DNA from 4 places in the Pseudomonas sp. GW821-FHT10C09 genome. Region 1 is predicted to be linked to each of the others. Evidence: predicted binding sites of a transcription regulator. Region 1 holds the regulator's gene; each other region holds the start of a gene.
What was found. Region 1 encodes FliA, which starts transcription of late flagellar genes. Its sites were predicted from a motif close to CTAAAGTTTNNNNNNNNNNNGCCGNTAA; they were not measured.

Region 1 (7,288 bases):
TCAGGCTTAAAACATCCATCAGATACACGCCTCGACCAGGTGCTTGCCAATATCTTCCAGCCCGTAGATCGCGTCGGCGAGATCGGCTTTGACGATGGCCATCGGCATGCCGTAGATCACGCAGCTGGCTTCATCCTGAGCCCAGATCGCACTGCCGCTCTGCTTGAGCAGGCGAGCCCCTTCACGACCGTCGGCGCCCATGCCGGTCAGCACGACCGCCAGAACTTTGTCGCCGTAGGACTTGGCCGCTGAACCAAAGGTGATGTCCACGCTGGGTTTGTAATTCAGACGTTCGTCGCCCGGCAGGATTTTCACCGCGCCACGGCCATCGATCATCATTTGTTTGCCACCCGGTGCCAGCAACGCCAGGCCAGGACGCAGGATGTCGCCATCCTCGGCTTCCTTGACGCTGATGCGGCAGAGCTTGTCCAGGCGTTCGGCGAAGGCCTTGGTGAAGGCCGCCGGCATGTGCTGGATCAACACCAGCGGTGCCGGGAAGTTGGCCGGCAATTGGGTCAGCACCCGTTGCAGCGCAACCGGACCGCCCGTGGACGTGCCGATGGCCACCAGTTTGTAGGCCTTGCGTTTCGGTGCAGGCGACGATGGGCCGGACGACACAGGCGCATGGGTGCGTGCCGGAATCGGTGCCGGCGCAGGACGCGACGGTGCGTGGCTGCCGTAACTGCTGGCGCTTGCAGGCGCAGGCGTCGGGGCAGGTGCGGCGACCGGGGCCGGTGCACTGTAGGTATTGGCGCGACGGTTACTGCGCGAAATGCTCAGGATCTTTTCGCACAGCAGTTGCTTGACCTTCTCCGGGTTACGGGAGATGTCTTCGAAATTCTTCGGCAGGAAATCCACGGCGCCGGCATCCAGCGCATCGAGGGTCACCCGGGCGCCTTCGTGTGTCAGCGAGGAGAACATCAACACCGGCGTCGGGCAGCGCTGCATGATGTGTCGAACGGCGGTGATGCCGTCCATCATGGGCATTTCGTAGTCCATCGTGATCACGTCCGGCTTGAGGGCCAGGGCCTGATCGATCGCCTCTTTTCCGTTGGTCGCCGTTCCGACGACCTGGATATTCGAATCCGCTGAAAGAATTTCCGAGACGCGGCGGCGGAAAAACCCCGAATCGTCCACCACCAGGACTTTGACTGCCATAAACACTCCGTTAGACGGAGCGAGGCTCAGTCGCCCCGCTCCACCAGAATCAAATACGCCGCGTGGCGTAACGCTTGAGCATGCTCGGAACATCGAGAATCAGCGCAATACGGCCGTCACCGGTGATGGTGGCGCCCGACATGCCCGGGGTTCCCTGGAGCATTTTGCCCAATGGCTTGATGACCACTTCTTCCTGGCCCACCAACTGATCGACGACAAAGCCGATCCGCTGCGTGCCCACCGAAAGGATCACCACATGGCCTTCGCGCTGCTCTTCGTGAGCGGCGGAGCTGACCAGCCAGCGCTTGAGGTAAAACAGTGGCAGCGCCTTGTCGCGCACGATCACCACTTCCTGACCGTCCACCACGTTGGTGGTCGACAGGTCGAGGTGGAAGATCTCGTTGACGTTCACCAGCGGGAACGCAAACGCCTGGTTGCCGAGCATGACCATCAGCGTCGGCATGATCGCCAGGGTCAGCGGGACCTTGATGACGATCTTCGAGCCCTGGCCTTTGGTCGAGTAGATGTTGATCGAACCGTTGAGCTGGGAAATCTTGGTTTTCACCACGTCCATGCCCACGCCACGACCCGACACGTCGGAGATCTCGGTCTTGGTCGAGAACCCTGGTGCGAAAATCAGGTTGTAGCACTCGGTGTCGCTCAAGCGATCCGCCGCGTCCTTGTCCATCACACCGCGTTTTACCGCGATGGAACGCAGGACGTGCGGGTCCATGCCTTTGCCGTCATCGGAGATCGACAGCAGGATGTGGTCGCCTTCCTGTTCCGCTGCAAGGATCACCTTGCCGCCACGGGACTTGCCCGAGGCTTCGCGCTCTTCCGGCGACTCGATGCCGTGGTCGACCGCGTTGCGCACCAAGTGGACCAGCGGGTCGGCCAGGGCCTCGACGAGGTTCTTGTCGAGGTCGGTTTCTTCGCCGACCAGTTCCAGGTTGATCTCTTTCTTGAGCTGGCGAGCCAGGTCGCGAACCAGACGCGGGAAGCGTCCGAAGACTTTCTTGATCGGTTGCATCCGGGTCTTCATGACCGCGGTTTGCAGGTCAGCCGTGACCACGTCGAGGTTCGACACAGCCTTGGACATGGCCTCGTCGGCACTGTTGGCACCCAGGCGAACCAAACGGTTACGCACCAGTACCAGTTCGCCGACCATGTTCATGATTTCGTCGAGACGCGCGGTATCGACCCGCACGGTGGTCTCGGCTTCGCTGGCCGGTTTTTCCGGCGGCGGCGCAGCCGGAGCACGGGCCGGGGCCGGTGCAGCGGCGGCAACCGGTTTCGGCGCCTCGACTTTCGGTGCCTCGGCTTTTGGATCTGGCACCTTGGCCACGGGTGCCGCTGCCTTGGCAACGGGCGCCGCAGCAGTGACAACAGAGCCTGTCGCCACGTCGGTGAACTTGCCTTTACCGTGCAATTCGTCGAGCAGCGATTCGAACTCGTGATCGGAGATCAGATCCCCGCCCGCCGCCGCTGCAGTTGGCGCAGGTGTAGCCGGAACCGAAGCAATGGCCGACTCCAGCGCGTCCACCGCAAAGTTGCCCTTGCCGTGCAGCTGGTCGAGCAATGCTTCAAATTCGTCGTCGGTAATGTCGGAGCTGTCGCCCGCCGCTTTCGGTGCAGCCGGTGCCGCTGGCGCAGGGGCCACGGCGTCGACGGCGAACTGGCCTTTGCCGTGCAGTTGATCGAGTAACGACTCGAACTCGGCATCGGTGATTTCGTCGCTGGCAGCGGCATCGCTGGCAGGCGTTGGTGCAGCCACTGGCGCTTCGGCCTGAGCCTTGACGGCATTCAGCGAGTCCAGCAGTTGTTCGAATTCGTTATCGGTGATGTCGCCCGATTCGCTTTCGGCGGCAGGTGCTTCAACCACTTCAGCAACCGGTGCAGCTTCATCTGCGGTTTGCGGCTCGGCCAGACGGGCCAGGGCCTCCAGCAATTCAGGTGTCGCAGCGGTGACCGGGCTACGCTCGCGGACTTCGCCGAACATGCTGTTCACCGCGTCCAGCGCTTCGAGGACCACGTCCATCAGTTCCGAATCGACGCGACGCTCACCCTTGCGCAGGATGTCGAACACGTTCTCGGCGATGTGGCAGCACTCCACCAGCTCGTTGAGCTGGAGGAAGCCGGCGCCCCCTTTTACAGTGTGGAAACCGCGAAAAATTGCATTGAGCAAGTCCGCATCATCCGGTCGGCTTTCCAGCTCGACCAGTTGTTCGGACAGTTGCTCTAGAATCTCGCCGGCCTCAACCAGGAAATCCTGAAGGATCTCTTCATCGGCGCCGAAGCTCATTAAGGGGGTGCTCCTACAGGTCTAAAAACCTAAAAAACCTAGAATGCTGAAACGCTAAAATCCCAGGCTGGATAGCAAATCGTCCACATCGTCCTGACCGGACACAACGTCTTCTCTTTTATCGGCATGAATCTGCGGACCTTCACCCTGAGAGAGATGTTTTTGTGGATCTTTTTCGGCGAGCATCGATTCACGGTCATGTTCGATACCCGCAAAGCGGTCTACCTGGCTGGCCATGAGGACGAGCTTGAGCAAATTGCTTTCAACTTCGGTGACCAACTGGGTCACGCGCTTGATCACCTGACCGGTGAGGTCCTGGTAATCCTGTGCCAGCAGGATGTCGTTGAGGTTGCTCGACACCGTGCGGTTGTCCTCGGTGCTGCGTGTCAGGAAACCGTCGACGCGGCGGGCCAGCTCACGGAACTCTTCAGCCCCGACTTCGCGGCGCATGAACCGGCTCCAGTCCGTGCTCAACGCCTGGGCTTCTTCGCTCAGGCTGTTGACCAGCGGCGTGGCGCTTTCCACCAGGTCCATGGTGCGGTTGGCCGCGGCCTCGGTCAGCTTGACCACATACCCCAGGCGCTCGGTGGCGTCCGTGATTTGCGACACTTCCTCGGCTTGCGGCATGTTCGGGTCAATCTGGAAATTGACGATCGCGCTGTGCAGCTCGCGAGTGAGCTTGCCCACTTCCTGATACAGGCCACGGTCACGGGTCTGATTGAGCTCATGGATCAGTTGCACAGCCTCGCCGAACCTGCCTTTTTCAAGGCTGGCGACCAGTTCGACGGCATGTTTTTTCAGGGTCGATTCAAAATCGCCCTGTGAAGATTCTTTATGCTCCATAGCTCCCCCGTGGCGCAGTGGATCAACCGATGCGTTCGAAAATCTTCTCGATTTTTTCTTTCAACGCCTGGGCCGTGAAGGGTTTGACCACATAGCCGTTTACGCCGGCCTGGGCCGCTTCGATGATCTGCTCGCGCTTGGCTTCAGCGGTCACCATCAGCACTGGCAGGTGCTTGAGCTTTTCATCGGCGCGCACGTGGCGCAGCAGATCGATACCGGTCATGCCAGGCATGTTCCAGTCCGTTACCAGAAAGTCGATGCTCCCGCTGTTGAGAACCGGAATGGCAGTAGTGCCATCGTCAGCCTCGACCGTGTTGGTGAACCCAAGGTCACGCAACAGGTTTTTTATGATCCGCCGCATCGTTGAGAAGTCATCAACGATGAGGATTTTCATGTTCTTGTCCAATTCGACCTCCAAGCAGTCTTAAACGCGCCCAGCACCTGGACGCGCCATTTCAATCAATTCGGCAATTCACTCGATGACTGTCTGGAGCACAACAGATCGCGACCGGTGCCGTTCAAATCCGCACCAGCCCCGTTCGCAGTGTCCCCACACTGCCTTCAGCGCGCTCGCCACTCCCCCAAACGCCCCCGCAAACGGGCCGCGCACTGGCTGTGTAACTGGCTGACCCGCGATTCGCTGACCCCCAGGACCTCACCGATTTCCTTGAGATTCAACTCTTCGTCGTAGTACAGCGCCAACACCAGTCGCTCGCGCTCCGGCAAATTGGCAATCGCGTCCGCCAGCGCCGCCTGGAAGCGTTCATCTTCCAGATCGCGTGACGGCTCGAGATGAGCACTCGCGCCATCCTCATGCAGCCCTTCGTGTTCGCCGTCCTGCAACAGATCGTCGAAACTGAATAAGCGGCTGCCCAGGGTGTCGTTCAAAATCCCGTAATAATCGTCGAGACTCAATTGGAGTTCGGCCGCAACCTCGTGATCTTTAGCGTCACGGCCGGTTTTAGCTTCAATAGAGCGAATTGCGTCACTGACCATACGGGTATTTCGGTGGACCGAGCGTGGCGCCCAGTCCCCCTTGCGTACTTCATCGAGCATGGCGCCGCGGATTCGTATGCCCGCGTACGTCTCGAAACTTGCGCCTTTGCTGGCGTCGTATTTGGTCGACACTTCAAGCAGGCCGATCATCCCGGCCTGGATCAGGTCTTCAACCTGGACACTGGCCGGCAGACGGGCCAGCAAGTGGTAAGCAATGCGTTTGACCAGTGGCGCGTAACGCTCGATCAGCTCGTACTGCGCGTCACGTGCCGACTTCTTGTAGAGGTTGTAGCCACTGGCTGTCATAGGACGGGTCCTGCGGTCTGTTGCACGAGGCGCTCGACGAAAAACTCAAGGTGCCCGCGCGGGTTGGCAGGCAGCGGCCAGGTATCAACTTTCTGCGCGATGGCCTTGAACGCCAGGGCGCACTTGGAACGCGGGAAGGCTTCATACACGGCACGTTGTTTCTGCACAGCCTTGCGCACGCTTTCGTCGTAAGGCACCGCGCCGACGTATTGCAAGGCCACGTCGAGAAAGCGGTCGGTGACCTTGGTCAACTTGGCGAACAGGTTGCGACCTTCTTGCGGGCTCTGGGCCATGTTGGCCAGGACGCGGAAGCGGTTCATGCCGTAATCGCGGTTAAGCAGTTTGATCAGCGCGTAGGCGTCGGTGATCGAGGTCGGCTCGTCGCAGACCACCAGCAAGACTTCCTGCGCTGCGCGAACAAAACTGACTACCGAGTCACCTATGCCCGCAGCGGTGTCGATCACCAATACGTCGAGGTTGTCGCCGATGTCGCTGAAGGCCTGGATCAGGCCGGCGTGTTGAGCCGGGCTCAAATGAACCATGCTCTGGGTGCCAGACGCGGCCGGAACGATTCGAATACCGCCCGGGCCCTGCAACAGAACGTCGCGCAGCTCGCAGCGGCCTTCGATCACGTCGGCCAGGGTACGTTTGGGTGTCAGTCCCAGCAGGACGTCAACGTTCGCCAGGCCCAGGTCAGCGTCCAACAGCATGACGCGACGGCCGAGCTCAGCCAGGGCCAGCGACAAATTCACTGACACGTTAGTCTTGCCGACGCCACCTTTGCCGCCGGTCACCGCGATCACCTGTACGGGATGCATGCTGCCCATGTTATTTCTTTACCTTGTCTTGCATAGACGGAGGCCACATTACTGGCTGCGCGTTCGCAAATGGAACAATGCATGGCAGACCATCGATGTAGGTACAAAAACTGTTCATTACTACCTTAGCCAACCTGCTTGGTCGGGCTGTGGTAAATATCAGCGAACATGTCAGCCATGGCTTCTTCGCTGGGTTCTTCCTGCATTTGTACGCTTACGGCGCGACTGACCAACTGATGACGGCGCGGCAGATGCAAATCATCCGGGATCCGCGGGCCATCGGTCAGGTACGCCACCGGCAATTCATGACTGATCGCCAGGCTCAGCACCTCGCCCAGACTTGCCGTTTCATCCAGTTTAGTCAGGATGCAGCCAGCGAGCCCGCAGCGTTTGTAACTATGATAAGCGGCTGTTAGAACCTGTTTTTGGCTGGTGGTTGCGAGCACCAGGTAATTTTTTGATTTGATGCCACGCCCGGCCAGGCTTTCGAGCTGCATGCGCAGGGCTGGATCGCTGGCCTGAAGGCCTGCGGTATCAATCAGCACCACGCGTTTGCGCAGCAGTGGCTCCAGCGCCTGAACCAGCGATTGGCCCGGATCGACGTGGGTCACCGACACATTGAGAATGCGCCCCAGCGTCTTGAGCTGCTCCTGGGCGCCAATGCGAAAGCTGTCCATGCTCACCAGCGCGATGTTCTGCGCGCCGTACTTGAGCACGTAACGGGCTGCGAGCTTGGCCAGGGTGGTGGTCTTGCCCATGCCGGCAGGACCAACCATGGCAATCACGCCGCCTTCTTCCAGCGGCTCGACTTCCGGGGTAGCAATCATCCGCGCCAGGTGCGCCAGCAACATGCGCCAGGCCTGAC
Region 2 (7,288 bases), on a different contig from region 1:
GACAGTCACGACTTGAATCATTGGCCGGTGCTGACGGGAAGAGTCGACGACGGCTTGGTGTTTAAAACCGGCGGTTCGACCAGCCACGGCAAACTTAGTGTCTATACCTCCAATGAATGGCAGACATTGGTAAACACCTTCGCACAGAGTATTTCCTCTCAGCTGAAGGACGGCGACCGGGTCGCCAATCTGTTTTTTTCCGGTGACCTTTACGCCAGCTTCGTGTTCTTCCACGACTCACTGGCGCACGTCACACACTCCATATGCGAGTTTCCCTTCACGGGCAACGTCGACATGGACGTACTGGCCGATGCAGTTGATCAGCATCGGATCAACGTACTGGCCGGCGTACCAGCCCAGTTGTTGCAATTTGCCGCCTACCTGAATCGGCATCAACGGGTGCTATGCGGGGTCGATACGTTGCTGTACGGCGGCGAAAGCCTGTTCCCCGCGCAAATCGCCATTCTCAAGACTGTGCTCCCCAATGCGCGCATCGCCTCCGCCGGCTACGCCAGCGTCGATGCCGGCCTGATCGGGGCCAGTAGCCGTGACTGTGCCTTGGGAGAGCATCGGACGTTTGAACCCCACACACTGCTGGAAATTGTCGATGAGCTCACCGGCGAAGTCATAGAAGAGTGTGACCGTACCGGTTTGCTGGTGGTCACCAATCTCACGCGTCGGCTCATGCCGCTGTTGCGTTATCCCGTGGGTGACCGTGCTTGCTGGCGTGAGCCAAGCGCCACGCCGATGCGAAAATTCGCGCTCAAGGGGCGCAGTGCCCACAGTCAACGGGTTCGGGTAGGGACATTGTCGTTGCTGATCGATGAAATCCTGTTGATCGTGCAGCGCGTCGCTGGCAGCGATCAATGGCAGCTGGTAATCGAGCAAGAGGGTGTCAAAGACCTCGTAACGGTGAAGTGGGTGCCCGCCACCCCGTCCACCGATACTGCCCTCATTGGCAGCGCACTGCATGAAGCGTTGGCCGCCCACTATCCCGGCATCGGGCAACTGAACAATCAGGGGTTGCTGGAATTGCGCGTGGTGCCCTGCGCGATCACCGATTTGAACCTGCACCCGCGCTCTGGCAAACAGATGCGCGTCCTGGACCAGCGCATGTATGACTCGCCGTCAACGGAGCGTACGTGATGTCGACACTTCTTTATCGTCGTTTCCAGCCGGATGATGCGCCCGCTGTCAGCCAGTTGTTTCGCCAGATCTACGCAGAGGATTACCCTCGCCCGGACGTCTATCTGCCGAGCATGATCAGTCAGCACAATGCCGACGGGCGATGGTTCTCGATGCTGGCGGTCGATGGCGAACGTGTTCTGGGGCACGCCGCGTTATGCCGCGACTCGCTGCCGGACACCCCTGAGCTGGCCCTGAGCGTGGTCCACCCCGCTGCACGAGGGCAACGTATCGCGACTCACTTGGGTCGGGAATTGCTGTTGCAGTCGGATGCGCAACGGGACAAAAACGTCGTGATCAAACAAGTCACGCACCATCTCCACACGCAACGCATGGCCCACAGCCTTGGCTTTCACAGCACGGGTTTGCTTCCCGACTACGCGCCGTCCCCGCTTACCAGGCCACTGGCGGAAACCATGGTGATCGGTTGTTATCTTGCGTTGGGGCACACACGCCCGTTGCCCGACATTCAATGGCCTGACAGTTGCCGCGGGCTCATGCAACGCTTGTGCAATGTGTTCGGGACTTATCGGGCCACGACGTCGCCAGCACCGATGCCGTTGCAAATCAGGCAACACCACCAGCGCTACATCGTCGTCATTCAGCGTTTGAACGACGCATTGCTGGACCAGCTCCGGCGGCTGCCCGGCCATTGGCTCATTTCAGCCAAAATCGAGCTGTCACGCCACTTTGCCGAGGACCTGCACCGTTTGACGAATCTGGGTTTCACCTTCAGCGGATTGATGCCCGTCCTTCACAGCAACGGGTGGTTTGCGCTGTTTCACCGAGGGGCGCAGCCGCGTCACCTCGCCCTGCATTGCCCGGACATGCAACAGTTGCACGATAATTTGCAGCGTGACGTCAGCGCGCTGGACAACACCTGTTCAGCCGCTTGAACCCTTCCTGTAAATGTTGAGACCCGGCTGCGCGCAAAGCTCCACCAGCCAGTCGACAAACACCCTCACCCGCCGGGACAACTGGCGGTGAGGCGGATACAGCGCCGTCAGCGGCATCACCGGTGGCGGCACGTTCGCGAGCACTTCACACAAACGTCCTTCCTCGAGCTGGCGGGCAACGTGGTAATACGGGGTCTGAATCAGTCCATATCCCGCCTCACAGGCAGCGAGGTAACCGTCGGCACTGTTGACCGCCACCTGTTTGGGCAAATCCATGAGTTGAACGTCGTCATCAACCTGGAATTCCAGCCCAAAACGCTTCCCGGTCGTGCCAGAGAAATACTCAACCATCCGGTGCCCTTCAAGGTCTGCCAGACACTGAGGGCTCCCATGACGTTGCAAGTAGTCAGGGCTGGCGCAGGTGACCTGATCCAGCATGACCAGCGGCCGCGCCACCAAGGACTCATCCAGCGCGGAGCCGCCGCGCAACACGCAGTCGACGCCTTCGCGGATCAGATCGACGGGACGGTCATTCAGACCGAGCTCCAGTTCGATCAAGGGATAACGACGGGTGAACGCCGGCAACGCCGGGATCACGATCAAGCGCCCGATCCCTGCCGGCATGTCCACCCGCAGCAACCCTTTGGGGTTGTGTCGAGCGGCGGAAAACACCGCTTCAGTCTCCTCCAGGTCCGCCAACAGCCGCACACAACGCGGGTAATAGGCCGCGCCGTCGAGTGTCAGGCTGATCTGTCGCGTGGTGCGTTGCAGCAGTTGCACCCCGAGATGCGCTTCAAGCTGCTTGATCAAAACAGTGACCGACGCGCGGGGCAATTGCAGGCTGTCTGCCGCTTTGGCGAACCCGCCCAGCTCGACGATTCGGGTAAACACGCGCATGGCGTTAAAACGGTCCATTGTTCTGGCGGCCCTGATGACTATTTAGAAAATACGAACAGTGATAGCAGTTTTAGCCGGTTTATCTTGTTTCTGTCGAGGTCGACACTGTGCACTCACACCACAGGGAGTTGATTTCATGCAAACACGTCAATTGGGCAAAAACGGCCCTCAGGTTTCCGCCATCGGCCTGGGCTGCATGGGCATGACCGATTTCTACACCACTGGCGTAGACACCCGCGAGGCCATTGCTACCCTGCATCGCGCACTCGAACTCGGGATCAACCTGCTCGACACCGCCGATATGTACGGCCCGCACACCAACGAAGAGTTGATCGGCAAAGCCATTGCCGGCAAACGCGACCAGGTGTTTCTGGCGAGCAAGTTCGGCATTGTCCGTGACCCGTCCAACCCCACCGCACGGGGTGTCAATGGCCGACCGGACTACATTCGCGCCTCCATCGACGGCACACTCAAGCGTCTCGGCGTTGAAACCCTGGATTTGTATTACCAGCACCGGATCGATCCGCAGGTGGCCATCGAAGAAACCGTCGGCGCCATGGCCGAGCTGGTTAAGGCCGGCAAGGTGCGTTACCTGGGCTTGAGCGAGGCGTCGGTCGCCACTCTGGAGCGAGCGCACAAGGTGCACCCCATCAGCGCGCTGCAAAGTGAGTATTCGTTGTGGAGCCGCGATCAAGAGGCAAACGGCTGTCTGGCCGCGTGTCAGCGACTGGGCGTGGCGTTTGTGCCTTACAGCCCGCTGGGACGTGGCTTTCTAACGGGAGCACTGAAAAGCCCGGACGACTTTGCGGCGGATGATTACCGTCGTTTCAGCCCGCGTTTTCAAGGGGAGAACTTTGCGAAGAATCTGCTGCTGGTGCAGCAAGTACAGGCACTGGCCGCAGAAAAAGACGTGTCGGCAGGTCAGTTGGCGTTGGCCTGGGTGCTGGCGCAAGGTGACTACCTGATCCCGATCCCTGGAACCAAACAGCGCAAATACCTGGAAGAAAACGTTGCGGCGCTGGAGGTGAAACTCAGCGCAGATGAATTGAAAGCGCTGGAAGCGATATTCCCCGCCAATGCCACCGCAGGCATGCGTTACCCCGAGGAAGTCATGAAGTTGCTCGACCGCTAGCAACGGTGCCTGGCCCGCTCAACTGAGCGGGCCGGCAACCTTTCACGCCTTGGAGTTGACACCCTTGTCCGTCGGGACCGTAGTGCCATTGCCCTTGCCGTAAGTGGCCAGGTTTTGCAGGACGTAGATGGCTGTCTTGTATTCCGGGATCAGGCCAATCGCATATTTATCGCCCTTGATGCTGTTGTTCTGGATGGTGTCCAGTTGCGTTGCAAAGTACTCCAGCGCATTGAACTTCGCATCAGGGTCATTCTGTACCCCGAACCGGTCGAACTTGTCCCCGGCGTTCATCAGCGTCATCGACGTAATATCGGAAATCAGACCTTTGCCGCGTAAAAACGCACTGAGATTTCCCAGTTGTTTGGACGATACATTTTCCGGGTCGAAGCCTTTAACGTTCCTGAATATTTTCTGCTCATCCATTCTCGCCGCGTTCAGCGCGTTTGGATTCGAGCCCACCAGCGCAAGCATTTGCTTGACCCTGGCGCTGTGCGTCACGGGCTTGCCGCCGCCTGTGTCCTGCACCAGCAGACCGGCCTTCGGCGTCCACCCTCCTGCATAGCCGATAGTCATGACTGAGCTTCCGACTGCGTGACCATATTCAGTTCCTTCTTGAGCGGGTTTGGAGCGGGCGAGTATCGGCTCTGGCAACTGGCCACTCCAACAACTATTTGCGGCTTTTTACAATTTACGTACATTTCAGATACAAACTAGCAAGTGCCCGCCTTTATTGGTCTAGACAAACTTTTCCGGATTGGTCTAGACAACTAACAGGGCTCTTCGTACATCTCGGTTAGTTTATTTGTATCCGTTTCGATACCTGACGCCTTTCCCACTGATGCCCGTTCTTGGACGATCGTGCCTAAAGCTATCCCTGCGCAAGCCGATAGCCCGATGAAGCACCGATGCCCCCTCCAAACCTAATAATAAAAGTGCTGCACACAAGGACCGGCCCCATGCCCACATTCCGTTCGATCCAGGCTCGCTACACGCTGTTTCTGGTCCTGTTTATCCTGTTGCTGTTCGTGCTGACGGTGGTCGGCATCAGCCAGCTGGTCGCGCCTAAGCTGCGCCATACCGAAGAACAGGTGGCCCTCAACCGCATCGCCGACGTCGCCCGGCAAATCCAGGGTGAACTGAACAAGGTTCAGGCCCAGCAACGCAGCATTACCCAAACCATTCCGTTGCTCGACAGCGCCGGCATCGACACGGTGTTGCCAGGCCTGGTGGATCAGTACGGTGAATTGAAAGTCTTCGGCGGCGGGATCTGGCCGTTGCCCGGCCAACGTGAAGCCGGGCGCAACAAATTCAGCACCTTCTGGCACCGCGACGCCTCGGGCAAACTGGCAGTCAACACGTTCTGGAACAGCGACGCTGCGCCGAACTACTACGACCAGGCCTGGTACAAGGGCGGCATGCAAACGCCACGTGGCCAATGTGCCTGGGCGGCGGCTTATAAAGATGACGCCAGTGCCGAGCCTCGCACCAACTGCGCCATGGCTATTCAGAAAAATGGCGTGGCGTACGGCGTGTCAACCATCGACGTGACGCTGGGCTTCTTCAATGACTTGATCGCGCAAAAGGAAAAGGACCTTGGCGCCGAGATGTTGATCGTTGAAGCCGACGGCAAGATCATTAGCAACAGTTCGCGCATCAGCGGGCCCATCGTCCTGAAAAACATCAGTGAACTGGCGAGCAACTCACCGTTCGCCAGCCAGGTGAAAGCCGGCCTGCAAAACCGTGACCAGTCGCAGCGCGTCGAATTCGACAACAACGGCGAAGACAGCACGTTCTTCATGCGCCCCATCGAAGGCTCGCCGTGGTTCCTCGCCACCGCCCTGCCGAGCAAACTGATCACCGCCCAGCGCGACGACGTGCTCAGCACTCTGAGCCTGCTGCAAATTCCGATGGTGATCCTGCTGGCAATGCTGCAGATCTACGCGATCCGCCAACTGGTCCAGCGCCTGAAAATCCTCAAGACCAATATCGACGCGCTGTCGACCGGCGACGCCGACCTGACCAAACGCATCATCATTCGTGCCGAAGACGAACTGGGCGCCATCGGCCACTCGGTCAACGCGTTTCTTGTCTACTTGCAGAACATGATCGGTGAAGTGACCCAGGCCACCGGCGCCATGGCCTCGAGCCTGGACAACCTGCAACGCACCTCGGCCCACACCAGTCAGATTCTGGTGCGCCACGCCTCGGAAACCGATCAGACCGTCACCGCCATTACCGAGATGAGTTCGACCGCTGAAAGTGTCGCGCAAAATGCTGCCGAGACGGCGGCCTTCACCAAGCGCGCCAACGAAAATGCCGACCGTTCGCGGGTGGTGGTGGGCGAAGCGTCGAACAGCGTGGTTGCGTTGATCGAGGAAGTGGCGAGTGCTACCCATAAAGTCGAAAGCATGCAGCAGGACGCCCAACGCATCACCGAGATTCTCGGGGTGATTGGCGCCATCGCCGGGCAAACCAACTTGCTTGCATTGAACGCAGCCATCGAAGCGGCCCGGGCCGGTGAACAAGGCCGAGGCTTTGCGGTGGTCGCCGATGAAGTCCGCGCCCTCGCCGGCCGCACTCAGGCCAGCACCTCGGAAATCAATGAAATGCTCACGCGCCTGACCCAAGGCGTCAGTTCCTCGGTCGCGGCAATGGAAAACACCCAGGCCAGTTGCCAGTCCGCCGCCGACGCGACAGCACGGGTCAACTCCGGCCTGGATGAAATGGCCGGTTCCGTCAGCCACATCAACGGCCTGAGCACTCAAATCGCAACCGCCGCCTCGCAGCAAAGTGCGGTGACCGAAGAGATCAACCGCAGCATGGTGCAGATCCGCCACATGGTGGATGAACTGGTGAAAAGCGGTCAGGCCAGCGAACTGAATACCCGGCAACTGGTGGACGCTAATGCGCGCGTCAGTTCGATCATGGGGCGGTTCAAGGTTCGTTGAGAACCTGAAGCCTGGGGCAAAACCTGTGGGAGCGAGCTTGCTCGCTCCCACAGGTTTTGCGTAGGCTGCGTTGTGCTTGCATCACTTGGAAACAATCTCGTCGCTCATCCGTGGCTAAACTGGTCAAAATGCCTCTTTTTTTGACCGTCACCCGAGTCGAGACTTTCCCATGCGAACCCCTCTGCGTCTGGCCGCCCTGAGCGTGCTTTTTATTTCCTCCCTGGCTCAGG
Region 3 (7,288 bases), on a different contig from region 1:
CTTTACCGCCCGACGCCCAATACACGTGGACCAGGCTGATCATCAGAAAGATTGAAGACATCCATTGTGCAACCAACAGGTTCATATTCAGTTATCCATCCAGTGAGAGCACACGTGCTCCGGGCGGCGATAGCGAATGCATTTGTGTGGAGCACCTGTTTACTTCAGGTCGGCGGAGACCTTATCAGCCACCTCCTTGGGTAGCCATGCCTTCCAGACGTCCGGGTGCGCCTTCATGAATGCTTCTGCGGCCTGGCGGGGCGGGGTGTGTTTTTCGCTCATCTCGGCCAGGGCCTTGTTCAATGGATCGATGGGCAAATCGACCTTGCTGAAGAACTCGGTGATCTGAGGGTACTGCTTTTGAAACGGCGTAGACACGCCGATGGACAGCTTCGAGGCCAGTGAACGGGTCGGCTTGGGATTTGGATTGTCAGCGTCGGTCAGGGTTTTCCAGGCTTCGGCGTCGAAGGGTGGTTCCTCCAGCTGGATCAGCTTGAAGCGGCCGAGCAAGGGCGTCGGTGACCAGTAATAGAACAGCACCGGCTTGCCGCGATGGATCGACGAAGTGATTTCCGCGTCCAGCGCTGCTCCGGAACCGCTGCGAAAATTCACGTAGCTGTCGTTCAAGCCATAGGCGGTGAGCTTCTGCTTGTTCACCACTTCCGAGGTCCAGCCGATCGGGCTGTTGAGGAAGCGGCCCTTGCCAGGGGTTTCCGGGTCACTGAACACGTCTTTGTACTTGAGCAGGTCGCTGACACTGCGCAACCCCGGCGCCAGTGGCTTGATGCCTTTGGCCGGATCGCCCTTGATCACGTACTCCGGAACCCACCAGCCTTCAGTCGCGCCCTTGACCGTATCGCCCAGGCTGGCGACCTTGCCTTCGGCCTCAGCCTTGACCCAGACCGGGCTGCGACCTGCCCACTCTTCACCAATGACCTGAATGTCATTGTTGGCCAGGGCGGTCTCCAGGGTAATGGTAGTGCCCGGCAAGGTATCCGTCGGTAGCCCGTAGCCCTTCTCGACGATGATCCGCAAGATATCGGTGATCAGGCTGCCGCTTTCCCAATTCAGGTCGGCGAAGTGGATGGGTGCCTGGGCGGCGAATACCGGAACGGGTGACGTCAACAACCCGAAACTGGCCACGGACGCAGCCAGTAACCGTCGAAATCCTTTCATGCTTTTGCACCTCGTGCTGTTCACAGCAATAGCAGGATGGCCTGATGAAAGACCGCGAGCCTCAAAATATTCAGTCAATTGACTGTAGTAGAGGATCCTGATTTCGAGGGGCAGGAATTAATTTTCGGAAGATTCCTGCAAGAGGGATAGCTCTCTTCTGACCATGCTGGCGTACGCCGCCGGGCGCAGCGCATAAATGTGTGACGCCACCCAATTCAGCCAGGCTCCCTGCAGAACAGCCTTTTGCTCGAACAACCGAAGGGCTTCAGCGTGGGCACTGGCCTGGTTCTGTTCGTGGAAATCGGCGCGGGTCAGGCTCATTACTCGCTGGCCTTGAAGGTCACCAACTCGCCCTTGCGCCACTTGGCGGCTTTGGCGGTCACGGCTTTCAGGGTTTTGGTCAGGCCTTCCTGCAGCTGTTGATGAGCGGCAAACACCATCACCACGCTATGACCTTCCTTGAACACAATCGCCTGACCATCGGCGGTGGTGACAAACGCGTAATCGCCCAATCCATACACCGTCAGTTTGATTTCGCGAAACTTGATGTCCAGCTTGCCGCCTTCGCGACTGGGCAGTACCGAGGCGCTGAAATGATCACCAACCTTGAGTTTGAGCCCTGGCTTGTCATCAACCACCAGCGCTTCTTCGGTGTCGATCTCGGCAATGTAAATGCCTTCGGCGTTCTGTTCGGTGACATAGACAAAACGAGATTGAAACTGTTTAACCAACTTTGCGCGCAAATCACCCAGCACGAACAAAGCATGCATATCGAGATTACTTACTGCCAAGGAAACATCCCCACATCTGAAATGGATGCTGCACGCAGGAAAAGCGCGCAGCAGAAAAAAGCGGCCATGCCGAAGGTCTAGCAAAAAAACCGGGTTGAAATCCTGATCCGGGCAGAGGGCTCATGCATCGCGAGGTCCGTGAGCGTACTGGAATAACACTCGCGCCGTCTTCCCTCAACGTCGTCAGATGTTGAAGGAAAATGCCCTTCTTGCTGCCAGAAGAAACAGGACTACCAACTTTAAGGAAAAAACCCTACAAGAAAAGCACTTTTCCGACATATCGCCCGCAAAAAATTGCTTTAGATGGACACCCTTGATGGCGATTCTAGAGCAGCGATGCTGACAGAGACCAGCCAAAACGGCGTACATACGTCGGCAAAACAATGAAAAGGACTTCATATGTGCACAATGACTCACTTTGCAACCACCCAGCCGACTTACACGCACAACACCTTGGCGCTGTCGCAGGCGTTGTTCGATCAACCTCCCTTACACCCTGACAGCCCTTCCCGGCCAAGGTTTCAGGTGGTCCTGGCCGGTAACGCGTTTTTCCATATCAAGGAAACCTCCACAGGACGCGTCAGAGGTTTCCGCGGTGACCACAACCAGGCTTGTGCGCTTGCCCGCTCACTTGAGTCCCGCGAATAAAGCCTCCCCTGAGTTCATTCCAATAGACGTTTCGTCATACCGTCGAGTTAACTCAGCCGTCGGCGGGCAACTACTGCCATACTGCCCGCCCCATGAAACCCGTTCCCACGTCGGACGGTGCTCAAAACAACAAAACATTTCCAAGGGAAGACTGCTACGTGACGGAATTTGATATCGGCGAATTTATTATCCGGGGCGAAGCCAGAGAGATCGACGGCGAATTCCAGGCAGTGATAGTTTTGCGCGCCAAACCGAAATTGACCACGGTGACCTATCACCAGGTCGAGAAAGATCGCTGGTTCAAAACAGCAGATGTCGCCGCCGTCGCCGCTCAGGAAGCGGCCAAAGAACTGAAGGCAGCCGTCGATGCAGGGGCATTGAAAGCCTGATCAGCAAATTTGCCGTCTATGCTCACTCCTGCTTTGGAACATCCATCGAACTCCTGAAGCGCGGCCTCCTCAGATGCAATGAAGCCGCCCTTCAGTTCTCGCATTCGACGCGACCCACCAGGAGATGAACATGGATTCACCTACACACGACTTGAAAGGTTTGTTCGACCAACTTGGCCTGGACTCCAGTCAGAAGGCCATCGACGATTTCATCGCCAGCCATTCATTGCCCGACGACAAGAAAATGATCGACGCCGAGTTCTGGACCCCGCAACAAGCCGGCTTCCTCAAGGAGCAACTGCGTGAAGACGCCGATTGGGCGCGAGTGGTCGACGACCTGAACCTGCGTCTGCACCAGGTTCACTAGCCCGCGTACTCAGTGCAGGCTGTCCGGAGATTCGGCGCTCAACTGCGCCAGCCAGGCAGCCCTGCACTCTTCAGCCTCATCACGACTAGAAAACGCCGTCCCCCGGCGCTCACCGTTTAGCAGTACCACCCAACAAACGCTCTGCCCCATCGCGCGCAAACAGGCGGGCACCCCGCTGCCAATCATCACCGCGACATCCACTTTGCTTTGCATGCTGGCCTCTCGAATTTCATTAGCAACCTAACTATGTAGGCATGTTAATGAGTTCATCCGCGAGGAAACAGCAACGAGGCTGCACAGCTTCGTTGCCGGAATCGTAACAATGGTCAGCGCCTAGCGTGGCCCCTGTGGCTTGTATCCCAGGCGCAAACCGCCCCAATGTCGGCCCTTGACGAGGATTGGCACCGAGAGATCGTGCATTAGTTCGCCGGTATCGCGGGTGTAAGTCTGCAACAACACCGGCTGCTGATGGCTGCCGCAGCGGATACCGGTGCGATCAGCAAATTTGCGCTTGGTGCGGTTTTGCACGGTATCGACCTTCGCGTCGCCCGTCAGCGGCTGGCTGAAAATCGTGTTATGCGTTGGTACATACCCCTGCTGTGTGCAGGCGATGGCAAACACCAGCCCTTCATGACGCGGCAACAACGGCTCCTGAATCGTCGGCAGAACCTGATCGGTGTAGCGGTCGAAACGGGTCTGGAACTTGGCCGGACTGGTATTGGGGATCGCCTGATAATTGCGATCAAACAAGTCATCGAGACTGACGCGCCCCTGATCGATATCCATTTCGAAACGTGCGGCAATCTGGCCCGCGCCCTCCCGAGCCAGGTCATAGATCCGTTGGTGATAGTCATCCAGCCCGACTTCGGCCAGGCGCTCGCTGATGGATTCGGCCTGCCCTTCCATTTGCACGGCGGCCTGGGCCAGTCGTTGGGTCTGCTGGTCGCTGATCGCCAGATCGCTGCGCATCTGTTCGATCGCATGAAACAGGCTGTCGAGTTGTTCGCGATTGGTGTCGGCGCCCCGGGCGATTTCCCCGACCTGATGCTCGACACCCGCGGCCAGGCGCGCAATGTTCTCCAGGTGCTGACCGGTGTGCTCGACTTGCCCGACACCGGTATCGAGGTCGCTGGACAGTTGGCGGATCTGCTCGACGACCTGAGCGGTGCGTTGCTGGATATCGGCAACCATCTCGCCGACTTCACCGGTCGCCGTCGCGGTTCGCGCGGCCAAGCCCCGTACTTCATCGGCCACCACCGCGAAACCGCGCCCGTGCTCCCCGGCCCGCGCCGCTTCAATAGCGGCGTTCAACGCCAGCAGATTGGTCTGGCTGGCGATGGACTGGATCACCAGCGTCACCCGCTGGATATCGTCACTGCGCAGGCTCAGGGCCTCGATCAGCTCGCGACTGTTACTGGCGCGCTCGCTGAGTTGATGCATACGGGCGATGGACTCGATCAACTCCTTGCGCCCGGCGGCGCCGCTTTGATGCGCCTCGCTGGCGGCGTCGAGCGCTTCACGGCTGAGTTTGGAAGTGACTTCTTCGGTCGCGATCATCGCCTCGGCATTGCGGACAATTTGCGCCGCCGCGCTGAGTTGCGATTGCAGTTTGTCCGCCAGTTGCTTGACCGAAAAGGCCACGCCGGCCGCAGACAGTGCGTTATGACTAGTGGTGTAGGACAGATCGCGAGTTAACGCGGTGATGGCGCTGGCGTCGTCCGCCGGCGAATCTTGAGGCGTTGCGCGGGAGCGCAGACGCGGCAACCAGATAATCAGCACCGCCAACGGCAGGCCAAGGTAAAGCGGCCATCCACCCAACGCCATGCCACATAACAACAGCATCAGGGCGATGCTTTGCAGGGTCGGCGTCACCCAGGGGTTTTTCGGCAAAAGCACTGGCGCAGGCGCGGCCGTCGCCAGAGATCCGTCTCTCGTCATCTTCGTCACCCCACGATCTTCTAATTGTTGTCTTCGCATTAAACGCCACTACAAGGCCATTATCCATGGTCCATTAGTCGCGTGTACTGCAGCAGATCAATAGCGACGCAGGGGCTTTTTCGCAGACGAAAAAAAGCATCGCGGGCCAGCCTTGCTCCTTTGGGAGTGAGGCTCGCCCGCGATGCGGGGCGCTACGAAATCAGGCCTGACGCTGGTGCTTGTCGATCTGTTCGTGACGCTCTTGCGCTTCGATGCAGTACTTGGTGGTCGGGCTGATCAGCAGGCGTTTCAGGCCAATGGCCTCGCCGCTGTCGTCGCACCAGCCGAAGCTGTCTTCTTTGATGCGTTCCAGAGCCTGCTCCAACTGAGGCAGCATGCGCTGGTCGCGATCGATCGCGTTGACCAGCCAGGTGCGCTCTTCTTCGACCGAAGCCGCGTCTGCCGGATCGGCCGGGGTGTCCAGGCTTTCGATGGCGATGCGGTTCTGCTCGATGCGCTCATGGGTTTCGACTTTCATGTTCTGCAACAGCTCGCTGAAAAAAGCATGTTGCTCAGCATTCATGTAGTCATCCGCCGGCATGGCCAGCAACTTGTCCTTTGTCATTGATATCTCTATAAAAAAACGTGCATTAAGGCGAATTAGGGAGCGTTCCGGCGGACCTGGTGAAGGCCATCGGAAAGGCGCCGTTTATTCCAAGCGCCACCCGGCACTCAATTTACGAGGGGCGGCAGTCTAAGGCCGACTTGAGGCCCCAGCAACTGAAAAGTCAGCGAATTTGTCCGACAAGGTACGCAAAGTGCTCTACTGCGACCGTTGCGGCGGTTATCGGAGTGCGTTTATAGCAAGAAATTCAATCGAGCGGCTGTATATAGAAGACAAACGGCCGCACAAGCCCTCCCTTTGCTTGCGGGACGCGGATCCTCAGCTAAGGTTGACCGTCCCGAAATGGCCCTCTGCAGGAGTGTATTAATGAAGCTGATCGGCATGCTGGATTCACCCTACGTACGGCGCGTGGCCATTTGCGCCCAACACTTGGGTATCGACCTGGAGCATCAATCGGTCTCAGTGTTTCGGCACTTCGAGCAATTTCAACAGATCAACCCGGTGGTCAAGGCGCCCACCCTGGTGCTGGACGACGGCGACGTGTTGATGGATTCGAGCCTGATCATCGACTACCTGGAAGCCCTCGCCGGCCCCGGCAAAAGCCTGATGCCCGGCGACCTGAAGCAACGGCTGCGCGCCTTGCGGGTGATCGGCCTGGCGTTGGCGGCGTGCGAGAAATCAGTGCAGCTATATTACGAACGCAACCTGCGTCCCGCCGAGATTCAATTCCAGCCATGGATGCAACGCGTTGAAGGCCAATTGGCCGCCGCTTATTCATCACTGGAACGTGAACTGGAAAAGCATCCGTTAGCGAATGGGGCCTTGATTGCGCAAGACGGGATTACCGTGGCGGTCGCCTGGAGCTTCACCAATCTGGTGATTCCGGACCAGGTCGATGCCGAGCGCTTCCCGCGAATCGCCGCCTTCACCGCGCAGGCAGAAAAGCTTGAGGCGTTCATCAAAACCCCGATAACCTGAGCTGCCCACCCGCCCGGACTCACCCATGACCGCCGCCGAACAATCCGCCCCGGCGCTGAAGGAAATCTTCAACGCCGAGCGCCTCAAATACATCGCAACTGAAATGACGGCGGTTTACCCCGGGTTCAACGCCAAGGCCTTCCTGAAGATGGCCAACGACGGCCTCGCCGACCTGTCGATCATGCAGCGCATGGCGCGGGTCAGCGAATGCCTGCATGCAGTGTTGCCGCTGGGGTATGACGAATCGCTTGAAGTGCTGCGCGCCCTCGCCCCTCGGCTGAACAGTGGTTTTGTCAGTATTTCGCTGCCGCATTATGTGGCGATGTATGGCGGGCATGATTTCGAGCAGTCGATGGAGGCGCTCAAGTACTTCACCACGTTTGGTTCGGCGGAGTTT
Region 4 (7,288 bases), on a different contig from region 1:
GACTCGCCGGGCTGGTGTGTTCGCCCTCGAACAACAAATCGCTGTAGACCTCATCGCTGATCAACCACAGGTCATGGCGCACACACAACGCGGCGAGCGCTTGCCAGGTGTTGAGCGGCAAACTGGCGCCGGACGGGTTGTTGGGACTGTTGAGCAGGATGACCCGGGTTTTCGGCGTAATCAGTGCCGCGACATCCGCCGGATCGACGCGAAAGCCGTTCTCCGGACGCACCGCCACGGGCACTACTTTCGCAGAACAAGCGCCGAACACGCCTTCGTAAGTCACGTACATCGGTTCGGCGACGATCACCTCGTCGCCCGGATCGAGCAGGCATTGCGCAACCGAATACACCGCGCATTGCGCCCCCGGAAACACGATCACATGGTCACCATCCACCGCTTGACCACTGCGCTGGCGATGGCGCCGCGCAATGCTGCTGCGCAGCCCTCGACTGCCGCGCACGTCCGGGTAGTGGGTGTCGCCGGCCTGCAAGCTGTCGATGGCGGCCTGGACAATCGGTTGTGGCGTGTCGAAATCCGGATCGCCGATAGACAGAAGCAGGACATCAATGCCCTGCTCGCGCATGTCCAGCGCTCGGTCATGAATCTGCCAGGCTGCCGCTCCATCGCCGGCGATTCGTTTGGTCAAGGCTGAATAGCGCATGTGATTCTCCTGTCGCGCGCGGACTCCCAGCCTTCACCCTATCTCAAATCACGAAACGCGCCACCATGGCATTCAAATCCACCGCCAGACGCGACAGCTCATGGGTGGCGACGCTGGTCTGGTTGGCACCGGTCGCCGACTGGGTAGCCAGGTCGCGGATGTTCACCAGGTTGCGGTCGACTTCGCGGGACACCTGCGCCTGTTCTTCCGAAGCACTGGCGATCACCAGGTTGCGTTCGTTGATCAAGTGGATCGACTGAGTGATCTGCTCCAGTGCGACGCCAGCAGCGCGGGCCATTTCCAGGGTGCTTTGGGTGCGCTGGTTGCTTTGCTGCATCGACGAAACCGCTTCACCTGTGCCGTTCTGAATGCCGGCGACCATTTTTTCGATTTCCTGGGTCGATTGCGCGGTGCGATGGGCCAGTGCTCGCACTTCGTCCGCGACCACGGCAAAACCCCGTCCGGCTTCACCGGCGCGGGCGGCTTCGATGGCGGCGTTGAGCGCCAACAGGTTGGTTTGTTCGGCGATGGCGCGAATCACGTCCAGCACTTTGCCGATGTCACGGCCCTGCGCGGCCAGGCCTTCGATCATCACCGAGGTATTTTGCACGTCGTGGGTCATGGTCTGGATCGCGTTAACGGTTTCCACCACCCGGTCACGGCCTTCGCGGGCGGCCTGGGTCGACTGGCTGGACGCTTCGGAGGTCGATACCGCATTACGCGCAACTTCTTCCACGGCGGCGGTCATTTCGTTGACGGCGGTGGCGGCTTGTTCGATTTCGTTGTTTTGCTGTTGCAGGCCGCGCGAGGCTTCCTCGGTCACGGTGCTGAGTTCTTCCGCGGCGGCGCCCAGTTGCGTGGCTGAACCGGCGATCTGTTCGATGGTTTGGCGCAGGTTGGTTTGCATGGCGGCCAAGGCACCGAGCAAACGGGCCGGTTCGTCCTTGCCGTCGACCTCGATGACTTTGGTCAGGTTGCCGCCGGCGATGGTTTCGGCCGCCTGCACCGCGCGGTTCAGCGGGGTAACGATGCTGCGGGTCAGCAGCCAGGCGAGCAGTACGGTCAGCAGTGCGGCCATGACCGCAACCACAACGATGCCGGTGATGGCGCTGCTGTAGTGTTCGCCCGCTTCGGCGCCCGCCGCTTTGGCATATCCATTATTAAGGGCCACCAGTTTGTTCAACTGCTCGCCCATTTGATCGGTGCCGTCCTTGATCCGCGTGTTGATCAAGGTGCGCATTTCGTCGAGCTGGTTCTGCCGCGACAGCTCCATCATCTGGTTTTGCGCTTGCAGGTAACCGTCCAGCGTTGCCGTGAAGGTTTTGTACAGTGCAGCTTCGTCCGGCTGCGCGGGCAAGGCTGAGTAACTGGCCTGGGCGCTTCGCACCTTGTCGATGAGCACGCCGATGCGTGTCTGGGCTTCCTGCAAAGCAGCGGGTTCGCGGTTGGTCAGCACACGGAAAGAAAGGATGCGCAGGCGCAGGACGTTTTCGGTCATGTTGCCTAGAAAGCCGACACTGGGCAGCTGCGTGCTTTCAATATCAATGGAAGCCTGGCGGATGATCGACATACGGTTCACGGCAAACACACCCAGCACGATGACGAGCAAGGCAATAAAAGCAAAACCGAGGAAGGCGCGAGGCGCGATGTTCAGATTACGCAGTGACATAGGAGGATTCTCGGGTGGTTGAGGCTACGAGCATCCTTGCCGGAAATCACTGAAGGGATGTGGGTGCGTCCCTTCAGCTCGGCGCCACTGTCGAACCGGGGGTGTGAGCGTCTATAGGCTGTATCGGCCGGGGATGAGGATTTTTGCGGGGGTTGGAGAAATATATTTCGAGGGGTACGAAACACCGGAATGGGTGACGCTCTTGTGGCGAGGGAGCTTGCTCCCTCGCCACAGAGAATTTGTTTGCCTCCAGATCGGGGTCAGTCAGTGCGAGCAGCGATTCGCCAGACCCGCGCAATGTCGCTCGCGCGATCTTGCAGTAACCGTGGCGCCTCGGCGCACGCCTGTTCCAGCGTCATCGGGCCACTGGCCAAGGCAAACGCTGCATCGATGCCGTGCTCGTACAACGCCTGATAGCCCTCGCCCAACGTGCCCGCGATCACGATCACTGGCACACCTTGCTGTTGGGCAATGCGCGCCACGCCGAACGGTGTCTTGCCACGCAAGGTCTGCGCATCGAATCGCCCTTCGCCGGTAATCACCAGGTCGGCGCCCTGCACGGCTTCAGCCAGCCCGACCAATTCCGCAACCACGTCCACGCCGGCCTGAAACTGCGCACCGAGGAATGCCTTGGCGGCAAATCCCAGGCCGCCTGCCGCCCCACTGCCCGGTTCGTCCTTGACGTCGCGACCTAATGCATCAGCGCACCGTTCGGCAAAGTGCCCAAGCGCGTTATCCAGTTGCTGCACCTGCTCGGGCGATGCGCCTTTTTGTGGGCCGAAAATGACTGAAGCGCCGTGGGGACCGCACAGTGGATTGGTGACATCGGCTGCAATGTCGAAGCGCACTTTAGCCAGACGCGGGTCAATGTTGCTCAGATCAATGCGATCCAGTTGCGCCAACGCCAAACCGCCTGGTGCCAGGGTTTGCCCCTGCGCATCCAGCAACCTCACGCCCAGCGCCTGCATGGCCCCGGCGCCGCCATCGTTGGTGGCGCTGCCGCCAATCGCCAGAATTACTCGCTGCGCCCCGGCATCGAGGGCGGCGCTAATCAGCTCACCGGTGCCAAACGTGCTGCTGGTGCACGCGTCGCGCTGGCTCAACGGGAGCAGTTGCAGGCCACTGGCCTCAGCCATTTCGATGATCGCGGTGTGGTTGTGCGGCAGCCAGCCCCAGGCGGCGTCGACGGTTGCACCGAGCGGACCGCGCACAGGTGTGCGGCGCAGTTCGCCCTCGCACGCCGCCAGAATCGACTCGACCGTGCCTTCGCCGCCGTCGGCCATCGGGCATTTGACCAAATGCGCATCCGGCCAGACGTCTGCCAACCCCAATGCAATGGCGTCTGCCACGCCTTGGGCGCTTAGGCTGTCCTTGAACGAATCGGGGGCGATGACGATTTTCATGCGAATTCTCCAGTTCCAATGCGCTCCATGCTGCCAGTAGCCCCGGACAATAACGCCAGTCCGCTGCACAAGCGGGTGTGACGTTTATTGTTCATTTCTACAAAGTCTTGTGGTGAACGGTTTGGCCCCTTCGCGAGCAGGCTCGCTCCCACAGGGGAGCGCATTCCAAATGTGGGAGCGAGCCTGCTCGCGAAGGCGTCCTTATATCCACCACCCTAGTCGGTTTGCGGCAGAAGCTGCACACCCAGATAAAGCGCCAACATCCCATCCAGCTTGAGAGGATCAACCCCACTCAACTCGGCAATCCGCTCCATTCGATACCGCAAGCTATTGCGATGAATCCCCAACGCGTCGGCACACGCCTGGCTCTGCCCATCGTGATCACACCAACTGCGCAACGTCGCCAGCAGTTGGCCGTTACCATCCTTGGCGATGACCTTGCGCAGTGGCTTGAGCAATTCGTCCAGTGCATCGTCGTTACGATGTCGCCACAACATCACCGGCAGTCGATACCGAGTGAGCGTCAGCAAGCGCGAACGCGGTAACACATCGCGTCCATACGCCAACAAATCACCCACGCGCCGGTAGCAACGCCGTAGCCCCGACAGCCCATCAGCCTGCCCGCCCACCGCGATGCGCAGAATGTTCCAGCCCAGGCCGTCGAGTTTTTCCAGCAGCCGATCATTCTCGATGGATTGCGAGGCCGGCCGGCACCACAGCAACGACGACTTCGCCGAACTCACGCACCAACTGTCCGGGTAGCGCGAGGTCAGCCAGGCGCTCAGCGCTTCAACGGTTTGCGCCGGGCCGTGGTCCATGCCCAATTCAAACAGATACGGCACCCGCGTCATCTGCGGCTTGAGCCCCAGCTGCTGCGCCTCATCGAGCAAGCGCGGCGAATCCCCCGCCTCGCTCAGCAGCAACGCGAGCAGATCATCGCAACGCTGACGCCGCCATTGCTGCTCGGCCTGCTGATTGCGCTGGCCGACCAGCATCTCCGCGGTCATCCGCACCAGCTCGGCATAAGTGCGCAATGGCTCGGGTTCGCCGGTAATGCCAAGCACGCCAATCAAGCGCCCATCCAGCAACAGCGGCAAGTTGATGCCCGGTTGCACGCCCTTGAGATGAATCGCGGTTTGCGCGTCGATTTCCACCACCCGACCATTGGCCAGCACCAGTTGCGCGCCCTCGTGGCGGGTGTTGATGCGCTCCGGTTCGCCGCTGCCGAGAATCAATCCCTGGCTGTCCATGACGTTGACGTTGTACGGCAGGATGGCCATCGCCCGGTCGACGATGTCCTGGGCCAGGTCGTGATCGAGTTCGAACATAACGGGGATCCTTGAAAACGGGGTGGGACGGGTTGTTCACCCGCACAGGCCTTGGTCGCAAACCCTGTGCTCAGGCACAAAGACAACAACCCGGAGCGTGGCCGAGACTCACTGGGCGATCAACGTTACCCTTGCATCGCAAAAAATCATAATAAAGAGAGAGCCGCCATGTCACAGAGCGCCGCCGCTACCCAGGCCATCGTTGACGAGAAAAACGCCGTCTACAAACGCATTACCCTGCGTTTGATTCCCTTCATCTTCATCTGCTACCTGTTCAACTACCTCGACCGGGTGAACGTTGGATTTGCCAAACTGCAGATGCTCGACGCACTGAAATTCAGCGAAACCGTGTACGGCCTTGGTGCCGGGATCTTCTTTATCGGCTATGTGCTGTGCGGCGTGCCGAGCAACCTGGCCCTGACCAAATTCGGCCCACGGCGCTGGATCGCGTTGATGATGATCGTCTGGGGCACGCTTTCGACGTGCCTGCTGTTCGTCACCACCCCGACCGAGTTCTACACCTTGCGCCTGTTCACCGGCGCGGCCGAAGCCGGGTTCTTCCCGGGCGTGGTGCTGTATCTCTCGCAATGGTTCCCGACCTTCCGCCGTGGCCGCATCATGGCGCTGTTCATGTCGGCGATCCCGGTGTCCGGCCTGCTCGGCAGCCCGTTCTCTGGCTGGATCCTCAACCACTTCGCGGCGGGCCAGGGTGGCTTGGCCGGTTGGCAGTGGATGTTCCTGCTGCAAGGTATTCCGACCGTGATCCTCGGCGCCCTCGCCTATTTCCTGTTGAGCGACAGCTACGCCAACGCCAAATGGCTAACGCCGTTCGAGCGTTCGGTACTGGAAGCGGATCACGCTGAAGACCTGGCCAACAAACCAAAAACCACCACTGATTCGTTGCTGGCGGTGTTCAAGAACCCGGCGATCTGGGCGTTCGGTTTGATCTACTTTTGCATCCAGAGCGGCGTGTACGCGATCAACTTCTGGCTGCCGTCGATCATCAAGAACCTCGGTTTCAGCGATAACCTGGTAATTGGTTGGTTGAGCGCGATTCCGTACCTGTTGGCGGCAGTGTTTATGTTGCTGGTCGGCCGTTCGGCGGACTTGCGCAAGGAACGTCGCTGGCATTTGGTGGTGCCGATGTTGATGGGCGCGGTGGGTCTGTTGATCGCGGTGAACTTCGCGACGACGCCGGCCATTGCGATCCTCGGCCTGACCATCGCCACCATGGGCGCCCTCACCGGCCTGCCGATGTTCTGGCCGGTGCCGACGGCGCTGTTGAGCGCAGGTGCGGCGGCGGGTGGTTTGGCGTTGATCAACTCCATGGGGCAGATGGCGGGTTTCCTCAGCCCGTACCTCGTGGGTTGGGTCAAGGACAGCACTGGTTCGACGGATGCTGCGCTTTATCTGCTGGCGGGTGTGATTGTGTGTGGCAGCTTGCTGGCGCTGCGGATGACGCGGACGTTGCGGGTGTAAGCCTTTTTCACCCCTACAAAAAACGGCCCTTTCGGGCCGTTTTCATTTCTCAAGGCAGACACTCTGTTGTGGCGAGGGAGCTTGCTCCCGCTCGGGTGCGCAGCAGCCGCAAGTTTTTGGGGCCGCTGCGCAGCCCAGCGGGAGCAAGCTCCCTCGCCACAGGGGTTGTGTGTTAGCTATGCGGATCGACGTTGTCGAGCATCCGGTTCACCGCCAGTTCACCCAGCATCACGGAGTTTTGAATTCCGAGCAGGGTGTGGCGCTGGGTTCCGTTCAGTTGCCCGGCGAAATCGCTCAACATGACGCTCGCTGACGCCAACGTCTCGCAGGCGTTGACCAGCAGGGTTTCGTTATCGGTGTCGGCGCCGACGGAATAGATAGTGCTGGGTTTGCGTGGGGTGTCTTTGGGGATGACCGGTTTGAGGTAGTAATCGAGGGCGCGGTCGGCGGCGGTGTTGAGTTTTTTGGAATCAGTGGATTCGTAGGGGGAAACGTCGTCGGTGTCGGTTTCTGGTGGGTTGGGTGTGATCTTGAACATAGATGTAACTCCAGATATTTAAAGTGGAGCCATCGCCCTCGCTACCAAACGAAGGTGGCGGCCATACGGAGGTTGGTAGACCGGTTATCTGGCAACCCGGCGCGCCCGGAAGCGCCCTACGCATGGCCACCATATAAACAGAGGACGATAAGAAGTCCCTGTGTTAGGTGCGCTATGCGCCGGATAACCGGGCTACCAAACCCGACC

Region 2: AC07N8_RS00150 (methyl-accepting chemotaxis protein) is a predicted target of FliA. The motif match lies at 4,973-5,000, and genes of this name have one in related genera.
Region 3: AC07N8_RS19155 (methyl-accepting chemotaxis protein) is a predicted target of FliA. The motif match lies at 5,080-5,107, and genes of this name have one in related genera.
Region 4: AC07N8_RS00820 (methyl-accepting chemotaxis protein) is a predicted target of FliA. The motif match lies at 2,454-2,481, and genes of this name have one in related genera.

Annotation. Positions count from the first base shown of each region.
Region 1 covers NZ_JBWKNG010000007.1:114,436-121,723, forward strand. Annotated here, with positions in the region: gene AC07N8_RS08990 (flagellar motor protein) at 1-19, opposite strand, end outside; gene AC07N8_RS08995 (protein-glutamate methylesterase/protein-glutamine glutaminase) at 19-1,158, opposite strand; gene AC07N8_RS09000 (chemotaxis protein CheA) at 1,208-3,460, opposite strand; gene AC07N8_RS09005 (protein phosphatase CheZ) at 3,515-4,303, opposite strand; gene AC07N8_RS09010 (chemotaxis response regulator CheY) at 4,326-4,697, opposite strand; gene fliA (RNA polymerase sigma factor FliA) at 4,865-5,605, opposite strand; gene fleN (flagellar synthesis regulator FleN) at 5,602-6,432, opposite strand; gene flhF (flagellar biosynthesis GTPase FlhF) at 6,549-7,288, opposite strand, start outside.
Region 2 covers NZ_JBWKNG010000001.1:28,897-36,184, forward strand. Annotated here, with positions in the region: gene AC07N8_RS00125 (phenylacetate--CoA ligase family protein) at 1-1,146, shown strand, start outside; gene AC07N8_RS00130 (GNAT family N-acetyltransferase) at 1,146-2,081, shown strand; gene AC07N8_RS00135 (LysR family transcriptional regulator) at 2,070-2,996, opposite strand; gene AC07N8_RS00140 (aldo/keto reductase) at 3,115-4,110, shown strand; gene AC07N8_RS00145 (hypothetical protein) at 4,153-4,683, opposite strand; gene AC07N8_RS00150 (methyl-accepting chemotaxis protein) at 5,067-7,058, shown strand; gene AC07N8_RS00155 (DUF411 domain-containing protein) at 7,228-7,288, shown strand, end outside.
Region 3 covers NZ_JBWKNG010000017.1:127,162-134,449, reverse strand. Annotated here, with positions in the region: gene AC07N8_RS19195 (DUF3995 domain-containing protein) at 1-85, opposite strand, end outside; gene AC07N8_RS19190 (ABC transporter substrate-binding protein) at 160-1,176, opposite strand; gene AC07N8_RS19185 (hypothetical protein) at 1,294-1,497, opposite strand; gene AC07N8_RS19180 (hypothetical protein) at 1,497-1,946, opposite strand; gene AC07N8_RS19175 (hypothetical protein) at 2,367-2,615, shown strand; gene AC07N8_RS19170 (hypothetical protein) at 2,774-3,004, shown strand; gene AC07N8_RS19165 (DUF2789 domain-containing protein) at 3,135-3,371, shown strand; gene AC07N8_RS19160 (hypothetical protein) at 3,381-3,584, opposite strand; gene AC07N8_RS19155 (methyl-accepting chemotaxis protein) at 3,705-4,928, opposite strand; gene AC07N8_RS19150 (TraR/DksA family transcriptional regulator) at 5,509-5,913, opposite strand; gene AC07N8_RS19145 (glutathione S-transferase) at 6,280-6,891, shown strand; gene AC07N8_RS19140 (DNA alkylation repair protein) at 6,917-7,288, shown strand, end outside.
Region 4 covers NZ_JBWKNG010000001.1:195,805-203,092, forward strand. Annotated here, with positions in the region: gene AC07N8_RS00815 (pyridoxal phosphate-dependent aminotransferase) at 1-664, opposite strand, end outside; gene AC07N8_RS00820 (methyl-accepting chemotaxis protein) at 708-2,333, opposite strand; gene AC07N8_RS00825 (glycerate kinase) at 2,594-3,736, opposite strand; gene AC07N8_RS00830 (sugar diacid recognition domain-containing protein) at 3,952-5,064, opposite strand; gene AC07N8_RS00835 (MFS transporter) at 5,233-6,543, shown strand; gene AC07N8_RS00840 (DUF6124 family protein) at 6,716-7,081, opposite strand.